2 regions of the Psychrobacter sp. H7-1 genome follow, and region 1 is predicted to be linked to the other one. Evidence: riboswitches for the same ligand, from Rfam matches in the RefSeq annotation. Region 1 holds a riboswitch; the other holds the start of a gene.
What was found. Region 1 has a riboswitch for thiamine pyrophosphate ahead of thiC (phosphomethylpyrimidine synthase ThiC). Riboswitches for the same ligand answer to the same signal wherever they lie in the genome.
Positions count from the first base shown of each region.

Region 1 (5,384 bases):
AAAAATGGCGATTGGGATTAAAGCCCTTTGTCCTACAGTACAGCTTACACCTCTTTATAAAGCTGGCGTCCCTCGCTATTATACTTCTCTGTCATCTGAGCCATGCCCTTTTGTACCTCTTCAAAACTGGCTTCACCTACTTTTTTAACCAGTTCAGTGTCGACCTCTTTGATAAGATGCACCGCATCACTAAGCTCGCCACTGCTTGGGGTGACCTCAACACCAGTAGGCAGGCCGGCTGCATACTCACGCACATTTTGGGTGATTTTCATTGAGCAAAACTTAGGCCCACACATAGAGCAGAAATGGGCAGACTTGTGCGCATCTTTTGGCAGTGTTTCATCATGGAATTCACGAGCCGTGTCTGGATCTAAGGCTAGATTAAACTGATCATCCCAGCGGAACTCAAAGCGGGCTTTCGATAACGCATTATCACGTGCCTGAGCGCCAGGGTGGCCTTTGGCTAGGTCAGCGGCGTGAGCGGCGATTTTGTAAGTGATGATGCCATCTTTCACGTCTTTTTTATTAGGCAGACCTAAATGCTCTTTTGGGGTCACATAACACAGCATTGCCGTGCCAAACCAGCCAATCATAGCGGCGCCAATAGCACTGGTAATGTGATCATAGCCTGGTGCGATGTCTGTGGTTAATGGACCAAGGGTATAAAAAGGTGCCTCAGAACACATCTCAAGCTGCAAATCCATGTTCTCTTTAATGCGGTTCATCGCCACATGACCTGGCCCTTCAATCATCACCTGTACGTCATGCTTCCAAGCCACTTGAGTCAGCTCGCCTAAGGTTTTCAGCTCACCAAACTGAGCCTCATCATTGGCGTCTTGCAAACAGCCTGGACGCAGACCATCGCCTAAGCTAAAGGCCACATCATACTGCTTCATGATGTCGCAGATGTCTTCAAAGTGGGTGTATAAGAAGCTTTCTTTGTGATGAGCAAGACACCACTGCGCCATGATAGAGCCACCACGAGAGACGATACCTGTAAGACGTTTTGCGGTTAAAGGCACATAGCGCAGTAGCACGCCGGCGTGAATAGTAAAGTAATCCACGCCTTGCTCGGCTTGCTCAATTAACGTATCGCGGAAAATCTCCCACGTTAAGTCTTCAGCGACGCCGTCAACTTTCTCTAACGCTTGATAGATAGGCACCGTACCGATAGGCACAGGTGAGTTACGGATAATCCATTCACGAGTTTCATGAATGTTCTTACCAGTCGATAAATCCATGATGGTGTCGGCGCCCCAGCGGGTAGCCCAGGTCATCTTGGATACTTCCTCATCAATGCTTGAGCCCAGCGCTGAGTTACCGATATTGGCATTAATCTTTACCAGAAAGTTGCGCCCGATAATCATCGGCTCAGACTCTGGGTGATTAATGTTATTGGGGATAATAGCGCGTCCAGCGGCCACTTCAGCACGCACGAACTCAGGGGTTATGATTTTTGGGGTATTGGCACCAAAGGTCTCGCCGGCATGTTGGCGCATATCGGTTAATTCATGCTGCTTTTGGGTCTCACGGATGGCGATGTATTCCATTTCAGGCGTGATAATACCTTGGCGGGCATAATGCATTTGAGTGACATTTTTGCCAGCTTTGGCACGGCGAGGTTTATCAATATGAGCAAAACGGATGTTGGCGGTTTTGATATCACGCGCACGCTCTTGACCATAGTTGCTTGATAAGCCGTCTAAAACTTCGGTATCGCCGCGCTCTTCAATCCATTTTTCACGTAGCTTTGGTAAGCCTTTGGTGAGGTCAATATCGACACTCGGGTCAGTATAGACGCCTGAAGTGTCATAGACATAAAAAGGCGGGTTCTTTTCTCCATTTTCTAGGCCAAAGCCGCCAGTGGGCGTATCGGTTAAAGTGATTTCACGCATCGGCACTTGAATATCAGGACGAGAGCCCTCGATATATATTTTTCTTGACGCCGGCAGGCTGCGGGTTAAGTCGCGAGCCTCTTCATCGAAGCGCTCATCCTCTACATTACGGTGTGCTGGCGTTTTAATGGTGTGTTGTTCATTACTCATAGAAATGTCCTTATTTTTTGTTAATGGCAAGGTGCCATAGAGGCTTTTAGGGTAAAAGGCTAAAAACCGGTAGTAAAAATAAAGACTCAGTGAGTGCAGATTCTGTCGCTTAACAAAGCGAATCCCTCTTTTTTAACACAAACACATTGACTCATAACGCTTAGAGTAACCTGAGATAAGATACATCCAAACTGATTTATCTTAAGCGCATAGCACGCATTAATTCACAACCCTCGAGGGCTGTCATAGCAATAAGCGTTGTATTTTTTGTGATAAAAATAAGGTATAGGGGAGTTGCAATGACTTTCCTACGGCGGTATTAACCGCATCAGGTTCAACGGGTGATGTCTCAGCAAACGCGTGGTTATCTATAATCGCATTTCAGCGGCTATCAGATAACGCAAGGTCTGCACCCCGAGTCTTAATGGTTTTATTAAGGGCTATCTTATCAAACTTTTAGAGCAATAACAGTCCTCAATATTATTTTAATTTTTTCTAGGGCGCTGCGGTTTTACAAAGTTATTGTTTGCGGTATTTGCCATCACCTTTGCTTAATACTTCAACGGTCACTTTACAAAGATTGCAATTTAGCGATTGGTTGGCCTTCTTAGACAAATCGATAATACGGCCGGGCGCAAAAGGACCACGGTCAGTTATTTTTACCACCACCGATTTGTTATTTTTAAGGTTAGTAACTTTTACTTTTGAACCAAAAGGCAATGATTTGTGGGCGGCTGTCATGGCGTACATATTATAAATAGCACCGGAAGCGGTTCTTTTTCCATGAAACCCGGGACCATACCAAGAGGCAAGGCCAGCATTGGCAGGCGCACTCAGTAATAAGGTTAATAGAAGGGTAACTGGTATAAAAAGCTTTTTCATAAATTGGACCTGTAATGGAATAAATGATTGGCACCTGTGATGGCAATAAAATCTTGGCGTTACTGTGAAAAGCAGTGAACCGCGATCAAAACCTAATTGTCTGCACCAAAACATCGAGGGCTAATTCTACAGGTAATTAGTTTAGCGATACTTTCTAATGGTTAAAGATAATGTAATGAATCCTTAACCGAGTAGCGTCTTATGCTATGCCAGTAAGGTTCAAACACCGTCATAGCCAAATGTTCAGCGCAGTACAGTTGCGTAACATTACTCACCCGACTTTTTTTGAAGTTACCTATTTCTTACAAAAGATATTCATTTCATCAAACTGTCATATTTAGACGTCAAAATGTATTCAATCCAATACAAGACCGATAAAAGCGTCGTCAATTACAGTCATTTATATCAAGCCGCTTTGCTTTATCCGTTATTAAGTCTCTGTATTTCTTATATTTTATATAAAAACATTTTTTACTCTTTAGGAGAGACCATGCGTTATTCACTATTAGCTGTCACTGTTGCCAGCATGTTGGCCCTAACTGCTTGTGATAAGAAAGAAGCGGCAACAGCTGACGATACGACAGTGGCTAGCTCGGCAGCAGCCAGCACAGCAAATACTTCAGAATCAACGTCTGCTGCAGCGGATGATTTCAAGTCAGCTGAAGGCATTGAGATGAATATTACCGGTGCAGGTGCTTCTTTCCCGCAGCCTATCTACATCAAATGGTCAGCGGACTACAACAAAGAAACCAAAGGTCAGGTGAATTATCAGTCTATCGGTTCATCAGGCGGTATTAAGCAAATCGTCTCAAACACAGTAGACTTCGGTGCCTCTGATGCTCCAATGACGCCTGAAGAGCTAGAAAAAGAGGGCTTAATCCAATTCCCAACCGTTATTGGTGGTGTGGTTCCTGTTATCAACGTTGAAGGTATCAAGCCTGGCGAACTAAAGCTAGATGGCGAAACGTTAGCCAATATCTACTTGGGTAAAATCAGCAAGTGGAATGATCCTGCAATCGCTGCCTTAAACCCAGAGTTGACCCTGCCTGACACCGCGATTACTACAGTGTTTCGCTCAGACGGTTCAGGGACTACTTTTAACTTTACAGACTATCTGGCTAAAGTATCACCTGAATGGAAAGACAGCATCGGTGTTGATAAGACCGTGCAGTGGCCAACGTCAGCGACAGGTGTGGGCGGCAAGGGTAATGAGGGCGTGGCCAGCAATGTCAGTCGTATGGCAAACTCAATTGGTTATGTTGAATATGCTTACGCTAAGCAAAACAACATGTCTTATGCTGCCATGAAAAATGCAGCCGGCAATATCGTACAGCCCTCTGCTGAAACTTTCGCCGCTGCCGGTGATATTGACTGGTCAAAACAAGACGGTTTTTACAAGGTTATTACCAACTCAGATACCGATCAAGCGTGGCCTATCGCTGCTGCTACTTTTATCTTAGTGCACAAAAACCCAAAAAACCCACAAAAAGTGGCCGGCGTGCTTAACTTCTTTGACTGGGCATATACCCGCGGTGATGAAGATGCTATGAGCTTAGACTTTGTACCCTTCTCAGATAAAGCTGTGGCTTTATTCAAAGCTAAGTGGAATGAAGTTGTAGATAAAGATGGCAAGCCAGTTTATACCCCAGCGCAGTAAGCAATATTTGTATTAACGTTTAGGTACCTAAATACCCAGTTATTTAGGTACGCAAGCAGTAGCAGCTAGATTAGGTGTTATTTAGGTATTCAATAAAACGAGGCTGTCATGGCAGATCTACACTCCCAGTTAGCAAAACAAAAGCGTTATGATTTTTTATTCGTTAATGCGACCAAAGCATTTGCGATACTGGTGTTATTGTCATTAGGCGGTATCTTACTGTCATTAATTATAGGAGCTTGGCCAAGTATCCAAGAGTTTGGCCTGGGCTTTTATACCAGTAATGACTGGAATACGGTAGAGGATAAATACGGTGCATTAGCGCCCATCTATGGCACTTTGGTCACTTCAGTTATTGCCATTTTAATCGCTGTGCCAGTCAGCTTCGGTATTGCAATCTTCTTGACTGAGCTGTGCCCTGCATTTCTAAAGCGTCCTTTGGGCATCGCTATTGAGTTGTTGGCGGGTATTCCCTCTATTATTTATGGTATGTGGGGGCTGTTTGTATTCGTGCCATTTTTTAGCACTTATATTCAGCCGTGGTTTATTGAGCATGTCTCTCCACTGCCATTGGTGGGTCAGCTTTTCGCTGGTGCCCCAATTGGTTTGGGTATGTTTACCGCCTCTTTAGTGTTGGCCATTATGATCATTCCTTTCATTGCAGCCACCATGCGTGATGTGTTCTCCGTCGTACCTGACTTATTAAAAGAGTCAGCTTATGGCATGGGTGCGACCACGTGGGAGGTGATGTTCAAAATTATCTTGCCCTACACCAAAGCGGGTGTAGTCGGTGGGGTGAT
Region 1 is NZ_CAJHBH010000041.1:10,641-16,024, reverse strand. It holds gene thiC (phosphomethylpyrimidine synthase ThiC) at 45-2,045, opposite strand; TPP riboswitch at 2,334-2,472, opposite strand; gene JMX92_RS10850 (septal ring lytic transglycosylase RlpA family protein) at 2,565-2,927, opposite strand; gene pstS (phosphate ABC transporter substrate-binding protein PstS) at 3,418-4,584, shown strand; gene pstC (phosphate ABC transporter permease subunit PstC) at 4,693-5,384, shown strand, end outside.

Region 2 (5,384 bases), on a different contig from region 1:
TTTTGGCTTTAAATTGGTGGCCACCGCAGGTACTGAGCAGTATCTCACCGAGCAAGGCATCGAGTGCAAACGCATTAATAAAGTGACTGAAGGTCGTCCTCATGTCGTTGATGCCTTGAAAAATGGTGAAATCGACCTTATTATCAATACAACCGAAGGTAAGCAAGCGCAAGAGGACTCGTTCTCAATTCGCCGCAATGCCCTTCAAAGCAAGGTGTTCTATGTCACCACTTTAGGCGCAGCCGATGCGGTATGTAAGTCTTATGCCATCGACTTGCCTTTTGATGTCTATAAATTACAAGCGTTACACGAAGCCGCACTTTAGTCACTGGTTTGATTAAAGCTGCCAAAAGTAGACTTATAAAGCCAACGGGTTGCAAGCAGCTATTAAGTAAGCTGCTTGGCTACTATAAACTGAAAGCTAAAACGTAAGTTTCGCGGGTGGCTGTTGTGTGTTGTGATGGCTCTAAATTGTCACAGCTCATGGCAGTCGCCGGTAACAAAATTTAGCGATACAAACCAAGATGAGCTTTTATAATAAGACCTCTTATCATTTATATGATACCGTTATTGATGTGAAAACCCTAATATAAAAGTGGACTTATTGACCTAAAAAGTTTAGGCTAATAACTCTAGGCTTGTTATTAAGCAGTCGCTTTTTGTTCAACATTAATACACTGGCTTGATAACGTACCACCTTATGTTTTTTTTAATTGCTAATCGACAGCTTCGGTTAGCAATTTTTGTTATAAGTCGTCTTTTTTTAGCTCAGCGCTGAAAATAGAAGGTCGACACACAACTTAACCTAAGCCTGACACCAACAGCACCCTCTTAGTGATGAGTGCTGGGGTGTTTTTTGTTTATTAATTTATTCATCCATATATGTATATGAGGAAGATGATATGCAACGTTACCCAATGACTCCGCAAGGACATGCTGCGTTAGAAGCCGAGCTTAAGCAACTCAAAAGCGTAGATCGTCCGCGCATCACGGCTGCGATTGCTGAAGCCCGCGAACATGGCGACTTAAAAGAAAATGCAGAATACCACGCCGCCCGTGAGCAACAAGGTTTTTGTGAAGCTCGTATTCGTGACATTGAAGCCAAACTCTCTGGCGCTCAAGTTATTGATCCGGCTACCTTACCACGTGAGGGCCGCGTCGTATTTGGTGTGACTGTGGTTATCGAAAACCTAGACACTGAAGAGCAAAAGCGCTATCAGATTGTGGGCGATGATGAGGCAGACTTTAAGAACAACAAAATCTCCGTCAACTCCCCTATTGCTCGAGGTTTAATCGGTAAATCAGAGGGTGATGAGGCACGTATTGAGACCCCAAGCGGCCTGGTAGAATTTGAAATTATCGAAGTTATTTATCAGTAATGCTTAACCAATAAATTTTAATTTATTGCGTCCTTTATTTAGCTAGAGTTCAATATTTTTACTATTCATAGATCAAAAAATGGTCTATTATCTATAAAATTGAACTCTAGCGTCACTTGCAAATCCCCTTTGCTTAATGTTAAGTTACAAAAAGATAACATTGGCAAATCTAAATGTGACACTTCGTGTGTATCTTTACCTCCTATGGTTTTATAGCCAATGTTAACAATTTAGATAAGTATTTTTTATTTAACCCATTTTTATTTAAGCTATTTAATTAAGTAGTATTTTTATAGTAAATGCATAATCTTTTGAGTTTCCATTACTTAAGATAAATGCTTACGAGGCAATTATGAAGAAATTCACATCAGCTCTATGTGCGCTAGCATGCATGGTAGGAGCCACTAATCTGGCTCACGCTACGGATTCTAAGCAAACTATCAGCGTTAAAAGCCCAAGCGATATCGACAGTGTACTCAACGAGTTAGCACGCAAAAAAAGCCAACCCACCTCTTTATTACAAACCTCCTTTGAGCCCTCATCTTTAGCTGCCAGCAGCTCATTGATGAATGCCAAAGGTAGTAAAGTTAGCCAAGATAACGATGATGTGTTATCTCATTTAACGTTAGTAGCCTCAAATGCTGTTAACAAATTCAAACAAAGTGGTCGTGCCTCTTGGTACGGTGGCAAGTTCCATGGCAGAAAGACTGCCAGTGGTGAGCGCTTTGATATGAACTCATTAACCGCAGCACACCCCTCTTTACCTTTTAATACTTACTTACGTGTCACCAACAAAGGTAACGGTAAGAGCGTGGTAGTCAAAGTGAATGACCGTGGTCCTTACCATGGTAACCGTGTGTTGGATTTATCTTATGCTGCTGCTAAGCAGATCGGTTTGGTAAGCCGTGGTATTGCCAATGTGACCATTGAAAGAGTGGGTTCACCTTAATCCTGCTAATCTTAGTAAGCTGCTGGTTTTTAAAAGTACAGTTGCTAAATCAAGTCAGGGTGATAAATTTACGCTTGTCGATAAGCGGCCTGGTGGGCTAAAACCAGGATCAAAAGAAGATCTGCACCGTAAACGGCAGGTCTTTTTTTATGCCCAATTTTTGAGTCGGCAACTTCAAAGCCCTAAGTTTAAAAAAGCTGAGCAAGATAGGCCGCTCAAACCCTTGTGAAAAAAAGCCATCTTAGCTATGATAAGCAGCTGTTTTATTTGTTTTTAAGTTATCACAGGGGCGCCCTTGGGCTGAGATGCACCCTTTGAACCTGATCCAGATTATACTGGCGTAGGGAGTGTATAGCGATAACGGCATCTTTGGGTAAGGGTTGATTGTTAACTTGCCACCTTTATCATAAGCGTGCCGTCATGCTGTGTGTTTCTAAACGCCCTCTTATCCTATTCGGAGGGAAGATGCAGTTACCATTCATCGAGTCTTGTTTTCACGCCTTTAAAGACCAATCTGCTTTGGTCCATAACCTCACCAATGATGTCGCCCATAATACGGTTGCCAATGTGCTTTTGGCCTGTCGCGCCTCGCCTGCTATGGTACATGACATTCAAGAAGCCCCTGACTTTGTGTGCTTATCTGATGCCCTAGCGATTAACATCGGTACGCTGACCCAAACTCGTCTAAACAGCATGCTGGCCACGGCCAAGATGGCACACAGCAAAGGCATTCCTTGGGTGCTAGACCCAGTCGCTGTGGGTGCCACTGCATTTCGGCAACAAGCTTGCCGGCAGCTACTGTCACTACAGCCTGATGTCATTCGCGGCAATGCTTCAGAAATATTGGCTCTGGCGGGTATGAGTAGTCAAAGCAGGGGCACCGATAGCGGCGATAGCGTGGCGGCGGCCCATGCAGCAGCTGAAGCCTTGACCCAATATGCCAAGGTAGTGGTGGTTACCGGAGAGATTGACTGGGTGACCGATGGCATGAACCGCTGGGCTATTAATCATGGCCATCCTATGATGACTCAAGTCACCGCCATTGGCTGTGCCTTAACGGCGCTCATAGCCGGCTTTGTAGGCGCCAATAAGAAGGCTATGGCACAAGCGGCTGTCACCGCCTTATGTTATTACGGACAGGCCGCTGAGCACGCCATGCAGATTGCTCAAGGGCCTGGCAGCTTTTATATCCACTTCCTCGATAGTTTGTATGCCCTACAGGCAACCGATGTCTCTCAACAAGCACGAGTAATATTTTATGAATAAACATAATAAATCTGCCGATGCCTTATCGCTATATTTGGTCACCGATAGCGCTCTATGCGCTGATAAGGGACTGATTGAGACGGTGCTTGCTGCCATCGATGGCGGCGTGACCCTAGTGCAGTTGCGTGACAAACACGCCAGCGATGAGGCCTTGTATACCACAGCCTGTGAGCTTAAAGAGGCCATTGCTGGTCGTGTTCCTTTGGTTATCAATGACAAAGTGCAGATTGCACATAAAGCCAAACTCGATGGTGCTCATATCGGTCAAGGCGACTTGAGTGTTGAACAGGCCCGAAATATTTTAGGCCATGATGCTTGGCTGGGGCTGTCTATTAATGCTTTAGCGCAGTTACAGCAGACGCACCACCATCACCTTGATCTGCTCGATTATGTCGGACTAGGCCCTGTATTCGCTACCGCTACCAAACAAGATCATGCCGAGCCTATAGGCTTAGAGGGATTGAGCACTTTATCCAAGGCCAGCGTATTGCCCACAGTGGCCATTGGCGGCATTAACCATGCTAATGCCAGGCAAGTGTACCAAACAGGCTGTCATGGGATCGCTGTAGTCTCTGCGATTTGTGCGGCCGATGATCCAAAGCAAGCAGCTGAGCTGCTGATAGCACAGCGATAACATAAGATAGGCTATCAATAACCATCCTAATTTTTAAGGAGCGTAGCGGTGATTAAAAATGTATTAACTATTGCTGGTACAGACTGTACAGGCGGCGCCGGTATTCAAGCCGACATTAAGGCCATTAGCGCCAATGGTAGCTATGCGATGAGTGTCATCACCGCCGTGGTGGCACAAAACACCCAAGGTGTGCAGCAAATTCAGATGATGCCAACTGACTTAATTCGTGCTCAATTAGATTCTGTATTTAGCGATGTACAGGTCGATGCGGTGAAAATTGGAATGTTAGGTACCGCTGAGGTCATCCGCTGTGTGGCAGAAGCGCTTCAGACTTACCAACCCACCAAGGTAGTGCTAGACCCGGTCATGGTTGCTAAAAGCGGCGATAGACTGCTGGACAGTGATGCGGTGGCGGCCTTGCGTGAGCTATTATTGCCCCAAGTGGGGCTGATTACCCCCAACCTGCCAGAAGCTGCTGATTTACTGGGTGAAGCTGAGGCCACCACCCGAGAACAGATGCTCGAGCAGGCAGAGCGTTTAGGGGTCGCCACCTTTTTAAAAGGCGGTCACCTGCTTAATCAGCCAGACTCTCCAGATCTGTTATGGGTAGAGGGTCAAAGTCAGTGGCTGGAGGCGGCGCGTATCGCTACTAAAAACAGCCACGGCACTGGCTGCACCCTATCTGCCGCCATCGCGACTTTTTGGAGTCAAGGAGACAGCTTAAGCCTAGCTTGTGCTAAGGCCAAAGCTTATCTGACGGGTGCTCTAGCGCATGCAGATGAGCTTAATGTCGGTCATGGCCATGGTCCGGTGCATCATTTTTACGCGTATTATGAGCGCTAATTTAAAACACTCAGCGCCTTAAATTTCAAACGCTCGGTCAATGGCATCATCCAAGCGATCAGCCGTTATCACTGTGATACCCTTAAACTGCCCCATAAGGTTTTTTGGGGCATTGGCTTTGGGTACGATGGCGTGGGTGAAGCCGTGTTTCATTGCCTCTTTTAGGCGCTCTTGACCGTTGGGAACCGGGCGTATCTCGCCCGATAGCCCCACCTCACCAAATACCGCCAAAGATGAGGGCAACGGCCGCTCCTTAATACTTGAGGCACAAGCTAACAGTACCGCCAAGTCTGAGCCGGTCTCCATCACTTTT
Region 2 is NZ_CAJHBH010000004.1:26,543-31,926, forward strand. It holds gene carB (carbamoyl-phosphate synthase large subunit) at 1-325, shown strand, start outside; gene greA (transcription elongation factor GreA) at 903-1,379, shown strand; gene JMX92_RS02360 (septal ring lytic transglycosylase RlpA family protein) at 1,732-2,328, shown strand; gene JMX92_RS02365 (hypothetical protein) at 2,306-2,557, shown strand; TPP riboswitch at 2,604-2,692, shown strand; gene thiM (hydroxyethylthiazole kinase) at 2,794-3,594, shown strand; gene thiE (thiamine phosphate synthase) at 3,587-4,228, shown strand; gene thiD (bifunctional hydroxymethylpyrimidine kinase/phosphomethylpyrimidine kinase) at 4,277-5,071, shown strand; gene radA (DNA repair protein RadA) at 5,090-5,384, opposite strand, start outside.
Region 2: linked by a shared signal. The riboswitch ahead of thiM (hydroxyethylthiazole kinase) and the one ahead of thiC (phosphomethylpyrimidine synthase ThiC) in region 1 are both predicted to bind thiamine pyrophosphate.